Regions from separate parts of the Streptomyces sp. L2 genome, predicted to be linked through region 1. Evidence: riboswitches for the same ligand, from Rfam matches in the RefSeq annotation. Region 1 holds a riboswitch; the other holds the start of a gene.
What was found. A riboswitch is a leader RNA that binds a small molecule or an ion and turns the genes downstream of it on or off. The one in region 1 is predicted to bind cobalamin.

Region 2: another riboswitch for cobalamin. It lies ahead of DBP14_RS04755 ((2Fe-2S) ferredoxin domain-containing protein); the one in region 1 lies ahead of DBP14_RS15945 (HoxN/HupN/NixA family nickel/cobalt transporter).

What each region holds. Positions count from the first base shown of each region.
Region 1 covers NZ_QBDT01000001.1:3,649,395-3,656,768, reverse strand. Annotated here, with positions in the region: gene DBP14_RS15955 (hypothetical protein) at 1-365, shown strand, start outside; gene DBP14_RS15950 (Uma2 family endonuclease) at 661-1,311, opposite strand; gene DBP14_RS15945 (HoxN/HupN/NixA family nickel/cobalt transporter) at 1,433-2,578, opposite strand; cobalamin riboswitch at 2,607-2,807, opposite strand; gene DBP14_RS15940 (metalloregulator ArsR/SmtB family transcription factor) at 2,886-3,230, shown strand; gene DBP14_RS15935 (glycoside hydrolase family 13 protein) at 3,628-5,274, shown strand; gene DBP14_RS15930 (DUF4142 domain-containing protein) at 5,298-6,056, opposite strand; gene DBP14_RS15925 (DUF6445 family protein) at 6,344-7,036, shown strand; gene DBP14_RS15920 (RNA polymerase sigma-70 factor) at 7,085-7,374, shown strand, end outside.
Region 2 covers NZ_QBDT01000001.1:1,098,261-1,105,634, forward strand. Annotated here, with positions in the region: gene DBP14_RS04735 (cytochrome P450) at 43-1,377, shown strand; partial or broken gene DBP14_RS04740 (beta-eliminating lyase-related protein) at 1,561-2,171, shown strand; gene DBP14_RS04745 (peptidylprolyl isomerase) at 2,294-3,028, opposite strand; gene DBP14_RS04750 (enoyl-CoA hydratase/isomerase family protein) at 3,133-4,188, opposite strand; gene DBP14_RS04755 ((2Fe-2S) ferredoxin domain-containing protein) at 4,284-4,625, opposite strand; cobalamin riboswitch at 4,743-4,865, opposite strand; gene DBP14_RS04760 (hypothetical protein) at 5,509-7,374, opposite strand, start outside.

The DNA of each region.
Region 1 (7,374 bases):
GTGCACGCCGGCCGGCGGACGTCGACGGGGCGCTGGCCTGGCTCGGCGGCATGCCGTCGCAGTGCGCCCGGTTCACGGCCACCACGGAGACCGGCACCCTGGAGGACATCCAGGTCACCGACGCCCCGCTGCCCGACGTCGGGGACGTACGCCAGGGCCTGCACATCACTCTCGCCGCCCTCACCCGCGACGGGGACCAGCTGCTCCTGACGATGGACGTGGCCGCCGTCCGGGTCGGCACGGACGCCTTCGCCCTCACCAACGGCGGTCTGGGCGACGTACCGAACGACGCCACTCAGGCGGCCGTGCAACTGGGCGCGCTGCGCCTGGCCGACGTACGCAAGCAGGGCCGGGTCCAGGTCTGAACTCCCTTGCGCCTCTTGCCGATCGAGTCGTCCGTCCCTAGTTTGAACGGCACTCCGACCCTGCCCGACCGACCCCCCACCGCTGTTGTTGCGAGGTCCCCGTGCCCGAACACACAAGCGCGCCCCCCCACTCGCGGCTCCGCGCCCTGAGCACGACCCCCACCGCCCGAAGCGTCGCCGCCGCCGTCCTCACCATCGCCGCCCTGATCACCGCGGGCAACGCGATCCCGGCCCACGCGGCGGAATCGCCGCCGGCCACGGTTCAGGGCCCCGGGGACCGCTCGTCCGCCCCGGTTCAGAACTCGGCCGTGTCCAGCTCGAACCCGAGGGGCGCGGGGAGCGGAACGGCAAGGCCCAGCTTGTACGAGGGGCTCTTGGTGTACGCGTCCCCGGACGGCTCGGAGTGGACGGTCACCTCCGCCTTCTCGCGGTCGATCAGCAGGTAGAGGGGGATGCCGGCCCGCGCGTACCCGACGATCTTCTTCTCGCGGTCCCGCTCGGCGGTACCGTCGGACGTCACCTCCGCGACGAGAACGACCCCGGCCGGCTCGTGCCACTCCTCCTGGTCGTGGAAGCTGCCCTTGGGAGCGATGACCAGATCGGGGATCACATGGCCGGTCTTCGAGGCGCCGGGGATGTTGAGCCCGACGCCGGTGTAGCGGCCGACGCCCTTGTCGTGATCCCGGACCTGTCCACTTAGTTCGGACACGATTTCCTCGTGCTCCCCGTTGGCCGGTGGCGTCACGTAGATCTCCCCTTCGATCTGCTCCACGCGCCAGCCCCTCGGGGCCACCGCACTGAAGAGCTCGAAGGCCTGCTCCACGCTCGCGCCCGGGGTCTCGGGCTCGTCGCCGTCCGCGTCGCTGTCGCCGTCAGGGTCGTCGTACGGGCCGTAGATGGCCTCGCCCTGGTATCCGGGCATGATGATCGGCTCCGCCGTCGCCATGACAGACCTCCTTCGCTCAGCGCGACTCTCCCAGCGTAAGCGGGAGAGCCCGCCGCGTAATCCGGAACACTTCACTCGAACGAGTGTGCTGTCACGTTTCCGCAGGTCGTCCGGGGTTGCACTACTCGGACGCCGCAGGTGCCTCCAGGGTCCAGCGGTCCTCCACGCGGGCGAGGCGCCAGTAGGAGAGGGCGAGGGCCCAGACGACCACGAACAGGCCGACGATGATGTAGCCGACGCTGTCCAGGTTCAGGCCCGCGATCCAGGTGGTGACGGTGTCGCTGAGGGCGAACTTGTCGTGCAGGACGCCGACCAGTTCGATCGTGCCGATGAAGAAGGCGACCGCGATGGACAGGCCGGTGATGGTGAGGTTGTAGAACACCTTGCGGACGGGGTTGGAGAACGCCCACTGGTAGGCGAAGTTCATGAACGTGCCGTCCAGCGTGTCGAACAGGCTCATGCCGGCCGCGAAGAGGAGCGGCAGGCACAGCACCGCGTACCACGGCAGTCCCGCCGCCGCGCCCGAGCCCGCCATCACCATGAGCGTGACCTCGGTGGCCGTGTCGAAGCCGAGGCCGAACAGGAAGCCCAGCGGGTACATCTGGCCGGGCCGGGACACGGACTTGGTGAGCCGGCCCAGCAGCCGGTTCATGAACCCCCGTGAGTCCAGGTGCTGTTCGAGTTCCTTCTCGTCGTACGTCCCCGCCCGCATCGCCCGGAACACGCGCAGGATGCCGACCAGGGCGATCAGGTTGAGCGCGGCGATGAGATAGAGGAACCCGCCGGAGATCGTCGTACCGAGGAACCCGAGCACCTGGTGGGTGGTGGAGTGCTCGTCGGTCACCTTGCCGGCCAGCGAGGTGCCGCCCGCGATCAGCAGGGCGAGCAGCACGACCACGCTGGAGTGGCCGAGCGCGAACCAGAAGCCGACCGACACCGGCCGCTTGCCGTCGGCCATCAGCTTGCGGGTGGTGTTGTCGATCGCGGCGATGTGATCGGCGTCGAAGGCGTGCCGCATGCCGAGGGTGTAGGCGGTGACGCCGAGGCCGATGCCGAAGACCTCGTGGCCGACCTGGTAGTGCTGCGGGGCGACCAGCAGGAACAGCACGCCGAACGCGACGACGTGCAGGGCGGCGATGACGGCCAGCAGCCCCGCCGTGCGGTAGGTGTCCTCCCGCCGCCACTTGAAGGTGTTCGGCCCGGGGGCGTCCGGTCCGGTCGAACTGGGCTTCACGGCCGTACCGCGGGCAGGGTCGGGCAGGGTCATCCGGTTCACGCTCCAGCACCTCGTGGATCACTTCGTGAGCTGCCGTGGCCGGTCTCCTGGCTGACGGGTCGCGCGTTCGCCGTCCCTGCCTTCCCGGTCGTACGACCAGTGGCCCGGCGGGTGCCGGACGGGACGAGAACTCCCCGATCACAGTGGCGAGGGCCGCGTCGGCATGGACCCCTGAGGGGCCGTCACCGACTTCCCGAACACCACGGCGTGCCTACGGTAGAGGTGCGGACCGGTGCCTGCATAGCTGCATACCTGGGCAGGTATTCAAGATCACATCGCGGCCTGCGAAGATGTCGGCATGCATCTCGTGCCTGCCGACCGAGCGGACCGTCGCACCATCGACGGTCACCGGGTGTGCGAGGCGATCGCCGCCATCGGCGACGCGGGTCACGTTCGCACCTGGGCCGACCGCTTCTCCCTGCTCGCCGACCCCAACCGGCTGGCCCTCCTGCTCGCCCTGCACCGCACGGGCCCGCTCGCCGTCTCCGACCTCGCCATCGCCACGGGCATGAACGACCCCGCCGTCTCCCAGGCCCTCCGCCTCCTCCGCGCCGCCGGCGCGGTAACAGGCGAAAAGGAGGGCCGCGTGGTCCGCTACCGCCTGGTCGACGAGGAACTGGCAGCGGTACTCCAACACTGCTGACCCCGCCCGGCCGCCGACCGCCAAGCTCCCCTTCCGCCCCACCGAGCCGACCGCCAAGCTCCCCTTCCGCCCCACCGAGCCGACCGCCGGGTTCCCCTTCCGCCCCTCCGAGTCGACCGCCGGGCCCCCATCCGCCCCACCGAGTCGACCGCCAAGCTCCCCTTCCGCCCCACCGAGCCGACCGCCGGGCCCCCATCCGCCCACCGAGCCGGGCCTCGATGGCTACTTCTCGACCCAGCGAGTCGGGTGGTGGGTGGGCGAGGTCGGGGGGTTCGGGGGGCGGAGCCCCCTGAGTGGACCACCGCAGCGCCGCCGCACAACCACAACCCCGGCCCACTGGTCCCCGCGCCCCCCACCCCCGTGTTCCCTTTCCGGGCAATGTGGACAGAGTCCAGGTATGGCAGACCTCTCCTCCCGCGACCCCGACTGGTGGCGCCAGGCAGTCATCTACCAGGTGTACCCCCGCAGCTTCGCCGACGCCGACGGCGACGGACTCGGCGACCTCCAAGGCATCACCGCCCACCTCGACCACCTCGCCACCCTCGGCGTCGACGCCCTCTGGCTCAGCCCCTTCTACCCCTCCGAACTCGCCGACGGCGGCTACGACGTCGCCGACCACCGCGACGTCGACCCCCGCCTCGGAACCCTGGACGACTTCGACGCCCTCGCCGCCGAGGCCCACCGCCTGGGCCTGAAGGTCGTCGTCGACCTCGTCCCCAACCACACCTCGCACCAGCACGCCTGGTTCCAGGAGGCCCTGCGCTCCGCCCCCGGCTCCCCCGCCCGCGACCGCTACGTCTTCCGCCCCGGCCGCGGCCCGCACGGCGAACTCCCGCCCACTGACTGGCAGTCCGTGTTCGGTGGCACCGCCTGGCACCGCGTCCCCGACGGCGAGTGGTACCTCCACCTCTTCGCCCCCGAGCAGCCCGACCTCAACTGGGACAACGAGGAGGTCCGCGCCGACTTCCGCACCACTCTCCGCTTCTGGTCCGACCGAGGCGTGGACGGCTTCCGCGTCGACGTCGCCCACGGCCTCGCCAAGGACCTCACGGAGCCACTCCGCGACACCGGCGACATCGGCGTCACCGGCGAGGACGCCCTGCCCCGGGTCCCGCCCGGCACCCACCCCCACTGGGACCGGGACGAGGTCCACGAGATCTACCGCGACTGGCGCCGCGTCTTCGACGCCTACACCCCGCCACGCACCGCCGTCGCCGAGGCCTGGGTGCCGGACGCCCGCCGCGCCCTGTACGCCCGCCCCGACGAACTCGGCCAGGCCTTCAACTTCGAGTACCTGCAAGCCGGCTGGGACGCGGACGAACTGCGCGAGGTCATCGGCCGCTCCCTCGCCACCGCCCGCGCCGCCGGCGCCTCGGCGACCTGGGTGCTGTCCAACCACGACGTCGTCCGGCACGCCACTCGCCTGCTGCTCCCGCCCGGCACCGACACCGACGCCTGGCTGCTGTCCGGCGGCCACGCACCGGCCGTCGACCAGGAGGCCGGCCTGCGCCGGGCCCGCGCGGCCACGCTGCTGATGCTGGCGCTGCCGGGATCGTCGTACGTCTACCAGGGCGAGGAACTCGGCCTGCCCGAGGTCGCCGACCTGCCCACCGAGGTCCTCCAGGACCCCATCTGGGAGCAGACCGGGCACGTCCGCAAGGGCCGCGACGGCTGCCGGGTGCCGCTGCCGTGGACGACGACCGGACCGTCGTACGGCTTCGGCGCCCGGGCCGCCTGGCTGCCGCAGCCGGCGTCGTTCGCGTCGTACGCCGTCGAGGCACAGGCCGGTACCGAGGGCTCCACGCTGGAGCTGTACCGCACCGCCCTGCGCCTGCGCCGCAAGCTGCTCCAGGGCGAGACGCTGACCTGGACGCCCGGGGCGCCGGCCGGGGTCCTGGACTTCGCCCGCACCGACGCCTGGCGCTGCGTCACCAACCTCACCGCCGCGCCCGTACCCCTGCCGCCGGGCGAGGTCCTGCTGGCCAGCACCCCGCTCCCGGAGACCGGACTGCTCCCGCCGGACACCACCGTCTGGCTGGACTGATCGGCGGTCGGATCAGGGGCCGGCTAACCCGCCGTCGGGTCCGGGGCCGGCCCCGGCGCGTTGCCCCGGTCCTTGCTGTCCCCGCTGTCGGTGATGCCGTTCAGGTCCAGCGGCGTGGACGTCGCGTTCGGCGGCGGGGTGAGGATCACCTCGGGCTGGCCGGCGGGCGGGGGCGGCGGGGTCAGGTCGGCCTGGGGCAGCTTCGGCGGGGTGGTCTGCTGGAAGAGGGTCTGGTCGAAGTCGATCAGACCCGTCCGCTCCATCACCGTGATGTGGTCCAGCACGGTGTCGTTGGTCTGGTCGGCGAGCGCCCGCACCAGCGAGTTCTTGGTGGTGGAGCGGATCTTCGCGATGGTGTTGAAGATCGAGCCGTGCGTCATGCGCAGGATGTTGGCGAAGTCCACGTCGAACTGTCTGCCCTGGTCGGACTTGAGCGTCTGCAAAAACCCTTCCTGCTGGGGGCTCGCCACGTTGGGCAGCGTGATGTTCAGCATCGGCGCGATCTTGCGGCAGGAGGCGTCCAGCGCGGCATGGCCGTCGATGAGGTGCTTGCTCGCGGTGACGACTCCCTTGGTGGTGCCCTTCTGGAGTCCCAGCTGCCCCACCGGGTACTCCCACAGCCCAGCCGCCCGCACCTTCACCACGAAGTCCCGGTCGCCCTCGGTCAGCGGCCCCCACTGGGTGTTGGCGATGATCCGGGTGGACTGGCTGGTCACCTGGTTCAGGCCGAGCATGCCGGGATAGACGAGCGCGGCGAGGGTGAGGGCCATCGCACCCCCCACGAAAAAGGTTCCCGTCGCGTTCCGCGAAAAGCGCACCGTGCCTCCTGCCCGGCCATGGATCCGCCCAGCGGGCGGTGAGGACACCCAGCAGTACGGACGCGGGAGCCGTTCGTATCTGTCGCGCACCGAAAATTCCGGGAGCTTCCCGTGCCCCTCCGGCGACCTGGGCGGATCGCCGGTAACGCCCGCCTTGCCCGGCCCCCGTTGGGCAAACGTTGACCTTCCCCAGGGAGAGTTGACCATTTCCCGGCCGAACCCAGGAAGAACCCAGGCCTAGATTCGGCCGTATGCCCCCCCAGCCCCAGCCCAGGATGCCCGCCGCGCTGCCCGTCCTGCCCTACCGCAAGCCCACCAAGGGCCGCGACTACTGGGTGCTGGACGACGTCCTGCCCGACGTGGACGCCGTACGGGAGCGGTGCCTGGCCAAGGACGACTGGGTGAAGGGGTACCCGTACACCTCGGAGACCTGGCCGGGCCTGCGCGCCATGCCCGGCCTGGAACCCGCGGAACTGGCCCGTATCGAGCGGCTGGTGAGGAAGGCGACCGGGGCGAAGGAGCTGTGGGTGCAGCAGGCGCCCGGCGGCGGCACCCTCAACCACAACTGCGTCCAGGTCGTCGGCGAGGGCGAGGGCGAGAGCCAGCCGCGCCCGCACACCGACTCGCGCGCGCTGTGCCGGTACGCGGCCGTGCTGTACCTCAACCCGGCCGTCCCGAAGGACTGCGGCACCAGCTTCTTCCGCCAGTCCCTGCCGGGTGGCCGGCTCGGCGGCAACGTCGTCCAGGCCCCGCACAACAACCTCGTCGAGGCCCTCGGCACCCGCTTCGTGGCGCCGGACGCCTTCGAGGAGGACGTCCGTGTCCCCCACAAGTACAACCGCCTCCTCCTCTACAACGCCAACCTCGTGCACAGCGCGACGGGCTACTCCGGTACGACGCTGGAGGAGAAGCGGATGACGGCGGTCTTCTTCTGGATGGCCTGACGGTGCGGTGACCTGGCCGGAGCCGCGGCGCTCTGGCAGGTTGCTCCCATGGACCACGACCAGGCGGACCCGTACTTCTCCCACCGGCGGCTGCTGTTCGCGACCGCCTACCGGATGCTCGGGAGCGTGACGGACACCGAGGACGTCCTCCAGGACACCTGGCTCACCTGGCACGCCGCCGACCGCACCACCATCCGCAGCCCCCGCGCCTACCTGGTCCGCACGGTCACCAACCTCTGCCTCAACCGCCTCACCTCCGCGCGCGCCACCCGCGAGCACTACGTCGGCCCCTGGCTCCCCGAACCCCTCCTGACCTCCCCCGACGCGGCCGAGGACAC
Region 2 (7,374 bases), 2.6 Mb from region 1:
CACGTACCCGCCCCCACGGCCCGCATGGAGGAAACCGCCCCGATGGCCACGACACCGCTCGATCTCTCGGCCGGCGAGCCGGCCCGCGGCTCCGCCATGGACGACCGCATCGGACAGGCCGGTGAGGTCTGCGCCGCCGGGACGCCCGGCTGCCCCGCCGCGAACCGGGGCGGCATCCTGCACCACGGTGCGGGCGACCCCACCCCCTTGTACGCGCATCTGCGCGCGTGTCATCCCGTCTTCCACGACCCCCTGCTCGACGTGTGGGTCGTCTCGCGCCACCAGGACGTCGTCCGGGCCTTCCGCGACACCCCGAGAGACTTCACCAACCAGCGGACCTTCGAACCCCTGTGCCCGCTGGCTCCGCAGGCACAGGCCGTCCTGGCGGCCACGGCCATGGCCCCGGCCGCCAGTTCGCTCGACCCGCCCGAACACACCCGCCTGCGCCAGACCGTCAACGCCGCCTTCCCCACCACCGGACGGCGCGTGAACGGCGTCGACAGCCTCCTGCAGGCCAGGGCGACGGCCCACGCCACCGCCCTGGCCGGACGCCCCTCCCGCGGTGGGGACCTCGTCGCCGACTACGCCCGGCCCCTGTGCCTGGCCACCCTCGGCCACCTCACCGGCGTACCGGATACACACCACCCCGCCATCGCGGCCCAAGCCGCGGCGATGACCGTGCTCGTCGCCGACCGACTCACCCCCGCCCGGCAGGCGGAAGCCGCCCATGCCTTCTCCGATCTGTGGGCCTTCTGCCAGACCCTCGTGCACGACACGCCCCGCCTCGCCCCCGGCAGCCTCCTGCCCACCCTGCTCGCCCACCGGCCCACGAACGGGGCCGCCTTGACTCCCGACGAAGCAGCCTCCGTTCTGATGGAGATGCTCATCACCACCGCCGAGGTGATGCCCAAACTCATCACCAACACCCTCCACCGCCACCTCGGCCCGCGTGAGCACCCCGAGCGCCCTCAACCATCCGGCCTCCGCGCACTCCACCGCACCGAGCTCATCGACCGGGCCATCGCCGACACCCTGCGCCACGCCACTCCCCTCATCGGCTGGCTACGGGCCACCACCCGCCCACTCCACCTCGCCGACACCCCCGTCCCCGCCCACGCCAAACTCATGCTGCTCCTCGGCTCCGCCTGCCAGGACGCCCCACCCACAGCCCCCACCCCCGTCTTCGGCGCCGGCATCCACTACTGCCCCGGCGCCCGCTACGCCCTGCGCCTGACCCGCCACGCCTTGGCCGCCCTCACCCGGGCCTGCCCCGACCTCACCCTCACCGAACCCGTCACCCACGGCCCGGGGAGCACAACACCCTGGCCCCTCAACGCGCTCACACGCGGGCCGGCCCAGCTCAGCGCCACCTGGTGAAGCGGTCATGACGCGAATCCACCCGAAGGTGCCGCCCCGCACGCTGTGTATGAGGCCACCGGCTCACACGTGTGACCTGACTGACAGGCACGGCCCCCCGTTCGGAGTCGGCGAGAAGGTGACTCCGTCAGGTACGGCCGCCGACAGTCCCACGGCCGGCATGTCCACAGGCGATCGCGCACCGTGGTCCGCGCCGAGTCGGCCCACGTCGACGAGGGCGGGGCGCCCGAGAAGGTCGCCGGGATCAAGCTCCTCACGGTGCCGGCATGGGACGGCAAGCTCACCGCCGAACTGACCGACCGTCAGGCATGGGGTTTCGACGACGAGCAGCGGGCCCGGCCCAGGGTCGTCTCGATCGCCCAGTCCACCGAACTCGGCACGGCGCCCGGCTCGCCAACGCCGCCGCCCTCGGCGTGCCCCTGCGGGAGATGACCACCGCCGCCGGCGTGGACGTCCTCTCCCTCGGCGGCACCAAGAACGGGCTGCTCTTCGGCCAGGCGGTGATCGTGCTCAACGAGGACGCGGTGCGCTGCATGGCCCACCTGCGCAAGACGAGCATGCAGCTGGGCTCCAAGATGCGTTTCCTGTCGGTGCGGTTCGAGGCGCTGCTCGGCGGCGACCTCTGGCTCCGCTCGGCGGCCCGCTCCAACGCGACGACCCAGCGGCTGTACGAGGCGGTACGCGAACTGCCGGGCCTGGAGATCCGCCGCCCGGTGCAGGCCAACCAGATCTTCGCCGTCCTGCCGCCGGCCGTCACCGAGCGCCTCCAGAAGCGGTTCCGCTTCTACACCTGGGCCAGCAGGCCGGCGAGGTCCCGCGAACGGCACGACGAAGTAGCGCTGTTCGGCCCGGTGGAGGGCGTCGCGGCCGCGCGGCCGGGTAGGGAGTCCCCCCTGCCCGGCCGCGCCGTGGGTCGTCAGTGCCTGTGGTGGGACTGGCGGACCTTGAGCAGTTCGGTCCGCAGGGCGGGTGTGCCGTCGACGGGCGCCGGGTCGTCGGTGGTCGGTTCGACGCCGCCGGCGGCGATCTTGTCGAGGGTCTTCAGGCCGGCGGCGCCGACGGTGCCGAAGACCGTGTAGTCCGGGCGGAGCGAGGAGTCGCCGTAGACGACGAAGAACTGCGAACCGTTCGTGTCCGGACCGGCGTTGGCCATCGCCAGCAGGCCGCGGCCGTAGAGGCGGCGGACGCCGGTCGGGTCGTTGGGTGCCGGCGGCAGGTCCACCGGCAGTTCGTCCTTGTACTTGTATCCGGGGCCGCCCTCGCCGGTGCCGGTCGGGTCGCCGCACTGCAGGACCTTCAGCGTCGGGTACGACGTCAGCCGGTGGCACACCGTACGGTCGTAGAACCGGTGCCGTGCCAGGTGCAGGAAGCTCTGGACCGTGCACGGCGCCTCCGCGCGGTCCAGACGCAGCGGGAGCGGGCCCTGGCTGGTCGGGACGGCCACGCCGACCGTGCCGTGTGCGGGCGTGTGCCGCGGGTCCGGCGGCAGGGGGACGGGGCGCGCCGCGGGCTCGTCCGGGGTCCGGGTGTACTGGCAGGGACCGTGCGTGGTGCGCGGCGGGGCGTCGGAAGAGGTGGCGGAGGCGGTGGTGCCGCCCCCGGACGCGACCAGCGCCGCTGTCGCCAACGCGGTCATGAGAGCTCGGTTCATATCCTGCACACCCTCCAGAAGATCGTCAGATTTCGGAGCGGTCGCAGTCTAGGGCGCGGCCCGGCGGGCGAATACCCGCCCACCGGCCACATCCGCCCCATCGGCTAGCCGGATTCCGCGAGGCCGAGTTCGTGCTCGCCGAGCGGAGCGAAGAAGCGTTCGACGTCCGCGTCGGTCACCTCGGCCAGGGTGGGCGGCGACCAGCGCGGGTTCCGGTCCTTGTCGATGATCTGGGCGCGGATGCCCTCCACCAGGTCGGGGCTGCGCAGTGCGGCGCAGGAGACGCGGTACTCCTGGTCGAGGACGCGCTCCAGCGAGCCGAGACCCCGGGCGCGGCGCAGGGCGGCGAGGGTGACCTTGAGGGACGTGGGTGAGCGGGTGAGCAGGGTTTCGGCGGCTTCCTTGGCGGCCGGGTCGTCGTACGCGAGGAGCCGGCCGACGATCTCCTCGACCGTGCCGGCGGCGTAGCAGGCGTCGATCCACTCGCGCCGGTCCGCCAACTCCCCTCGCGGCGGCGGCTGCACGTGGCCGGCCAGTGCGTCGGGTACGGGACGGTCGGCGAGGTCGTCCAGGAAGGCGTCCAGGGCGGTGGACGGCAGGTAGTGGTCGGCGAGACCGCAGAGCAGGGCGTCGGCGGCGCCGATCCGCGCGCCGGTCAGCGCCAGGTGCGTGCCCAGTTCGCCGGGGGCCAGGGCGAGCAGGTGGGTGCCGCCGACGTCCGGGACGAAGCCGATGCCGGTTTCCGGCATGGCGATCCGCGACCGTTCGGTGACGACCCGGACGTCGCCGTGCGCGGAGATGCCGACCCCGCCGCCCATCACGATCCCGTCCATGACGGCCACGTACGGCTTGGGGTAGCGGGCGATGCGGGCGTTGAGGCGGTACTCGTCGCGCCAGAACGCCGCCGAGGCGGCGCCGTCGCCGTCGCGGGCGTCGTCGTGCACGGCACGGATGTCGCCGCCCGCGCACAGGCCGCGCTCCCCCGCACCCGTGACGACCACGGCCTCCACGGCCGGGTCGTGTTCCCACGCGGTCAGCGCCGCGTCGACGCGTCGGACCATCTCGTGGTCGAGGGCGTTGAGGGCCCTGGGCCGGTTGAGGGTGATGCGGGCGACCCGGCCGGTGGTGCGGAGCAGGACGGGTTCCCCGGCGGCGCTCATCACGACACCTCCGTCAGGTTCCGGGCCACGATGACACGCATGATCTCGTCGGTTCCTTCCAGGGTCTGGTGGACGCGCGGGCAGTCGCGTGAGCCTCAGGGGTTCACCGTGCGGCGCGGCGGGGTGAAGGCGTACAGGTCGAGGATGTCCGGCAGGGGTGCCACGCCCGGGCCGCCGGCCCGCACCCAGGCGACGATGTCCTCGGTCGCGTCCGCGTCGTTGACGAGACCGAGCCAGACCGGCCGCGCGCCGGCGGCCCGGCCCCTCGCGGAAGGCTGTACGACCATGACGTTGGCCTGGTCGCACACGTCGAGGCAGTCGGAGACGCGCACCGGCACCGCCGCCCGCAGCCGCGCGGTCTGAGCGGCGTGGTCCACCCCGGTCACCTTGGGGCTCCCGCAGCAGCAGTCCCGGCACACGACGACCCGGCACGGCACCGGTTCATCCACCACCGCGGCCCCGCCCGGCGGCTCTTCCCACGGCTTCTCCGGCACGGCACACCACTCCCCTCCCGGGGAGATCCGCCCCGGGGTCGGTCGAGGAGGCGACCGCGTGAGTCTCCTGGCTCCCGGGTCGCCGCTCGCCCCGCCTTCCCACCCCGGTCGGGGCGGTGGCCTGCCGGAACTCGCTCACCGGTCACAGTGGCGGGACCGCGCCGGATTCCCACCGGCTTCCTCGGACCGCCGTCGCCTGTTGTCACCGGTCATCATCTCATCGGGAGGGAGCGAGCCCCTCATCCGGCCGGTGCACGGGTCGGTTCGGCCGGTGCACGGGATGCTTCGGCCGGTGTACCGGACGGTTCGGACGGTGTACCGGACGGTTCGGCCGGCTGGTTCGCGGACTCCGGCCGGCCGGTTCAGCGGCTCGCCCTGCCGGCTCGCGGACTCCGGCCAGCCGACTCGCGGACTGCGGCCGGCCGGCTCGCGGGCTCTGACCGGCCGGCTCGCCGGTTGCGCCCGGCCGGTCCGCGGCCGCCGGCCAGCCGGTTCACGGGATCCGGCCGACTGGTTCAGCGCCCGGCCGGCTCGCGGACTCCGATCGGCCGGCTCGCGGGCTCAGACCGGCCGGTTCAGCGGCCCCGCCCAGCCGGTTCACGGGATCCGGCCGACTGGTTCAGCGCCCGGCCGGCTCGCGGACTCCGATCGGCCGGCTCGCGGGCTCAGACCGGCCGGTTCAGCGGCCCCGCCCAGCCGATTCAGCCGCCCCGCCCGCCCAACTTAGCCGCCGGGCCAGCCGGTACGGCGGCTCCGCCCGCCCAACTTGGCCGCCGGCCCGGCCCGTTCAGCGGCTCCGCCCGGCCGTGTCTGACGGCCGGCGCCCTCACTCCTCGTCGCGCAGGCGCGCCGCCAGGGAGGTCAGCGGTTCGGTCTCCTCCGTGTAGCCGAGGGCGGTCAGGTGGGAGATGGCCGCGTCGAGGCGGGTGAGGGCGGGGGCCGGGCGTTCCAGGTAGACGCCCTCGACCGCGCCGGCGAGGCGGACGCACTCGGCCCACTCGCCGGCCCGCTCCTCGTCCGGTCCGGGCTCGCCGAGCAGGGTGAGGGCCTTGTCCAGGGCGGTGAGGGCGTCGTCGTAGGCGCCGGCGTAGGCGTTGACCCGACCGTGCTCGTAGGCCAGCGCGGTGTCCAGGGAGCGGCCGCGGGGCTCATAGCCGGCCTCGCGGGCCTCGTCGGCGACCCGGCCTGCGTGGGCGAGGTACGCGAGGGCGTGGGTGAGGCCGTCGGCGCCCTCCCGCTGAGCCTGGAGGCGGGCGAGTTCCCGCAGGCAGCTGCTGAGCTGCTCGTAGCGCGGGGCCTCGGCGTGGGCGGCGAGGGCCTGGTCGGCGGCCTCGCGGGCCCGGTCGAACTCGCCTGATTCGCCGAGGAGTACGGCCGTCTCCGCGGCGATCATGGCATGGCTACCGGGGTCGTCGGCCCAGGCGGCCGACTCGGCCGCGAGGGCGACGAACTCCGCGGTGGCGGCCTTCAGGTCCTCGCCCTCGTGCAGGGCGCGGGCGCGGGTCAGGCGCAGTTGGGCGACGAGTCGGTCGTCCAGTTCTCCCGCGGTGACGTCGGGTTCGGCGAGGAGGGAGTCGAGCAGCGCGATGCAGTCCTCGACGCGGCCGAGGTCGAGAGTGAGCTGGGCCGCGTTGCTGTAGGCGCAGAACGCCTCCGTACGGCTGCCGTGGCGCAGGCCCAGTTCGGCCGAGCGCGTCAGGTGGCGCAGTGCCTCGTCGGGGCGGCCCAGGCGCATGGCGGTCTCGGCCAGGTCGCCGTGGAGGCGGGCGGTGCCGACGGCGTCGGCCGGCCAGTCGGCGGCGAGGCGGAGGCTCTCGGTCAGGTCGGCGTGGGCGGCCTCGGCGTCGCGGAGGCCGAGCCGGAAGCGGGCGCGCAGTCCGAGGGTGCGGGGCAGGTGCCAGGCGGGGCCGTCGGCCCTGAGCCGGTCGAGGAGTGCGTCGATCTCGGTGACGGCGGCGGGCAGGTCGCCGGAGATGGCGTGCGTGCCGGCCCGCAGCATCAGGGCGCCGGAGATCTGTCCGGCTATGGCGTGCCGGGTGGCGAACGCGTGCAGCGCGTCTACCTCGGCGCGGGCCGGCGCGATGTGCTCCTCGCTCCGCGTGGTCTGCAGGCGCAGGCCGAGCGCGGTCGCCCGGAGCCGCAGCAGCCGGGCCTCCTGGTACGGGGCCAGGTCCGGCGTCTCCTCTTGGAGGCGGGTGACAGCCGCGTGGGCCTCGGTGAGCGCTGCGGCCTGCTCCTCGGCCGTGCCGGGGCCCTGCCCGGTGAGCTCGGCGGCGGCGAAGGCGGCGCAGGCGCGGGCGACCGCCGCGTCACCGGCCGCGCCGGTCTCGTCGTACAGGGCGGCGGCCTGCTCCTGGAGGTCCGCCGCCGCGGCGAACTCGTCCTTCTCGCCGGCCCGGCTCGCCTCGTCGGCCAGCAGGTCCGCGCGGAGCCGGGCGAGCGGGCCGACGGCCGGGTCGTCGGGGTGGGTGTAGTCGGCGGCGGCGAGGAGCGTGCGCAGCCGCGCCCAGCAGGCCGTGGCGTCCGGATGTCCCTCGGCGTCCAGGGCGCGGGCCCGGAGGACGAGTTCGGGCAGTGCCTCGGGTACGGCGGCTGCCGCGCGGGCGGTGGGCGCGGCGACCGGTGCGGCCGTGACGTCCGGGGTGACGTCGTCGAGGGCGCGGGTGCGCAGGGTCAGTTCGAGGGTGTCCAG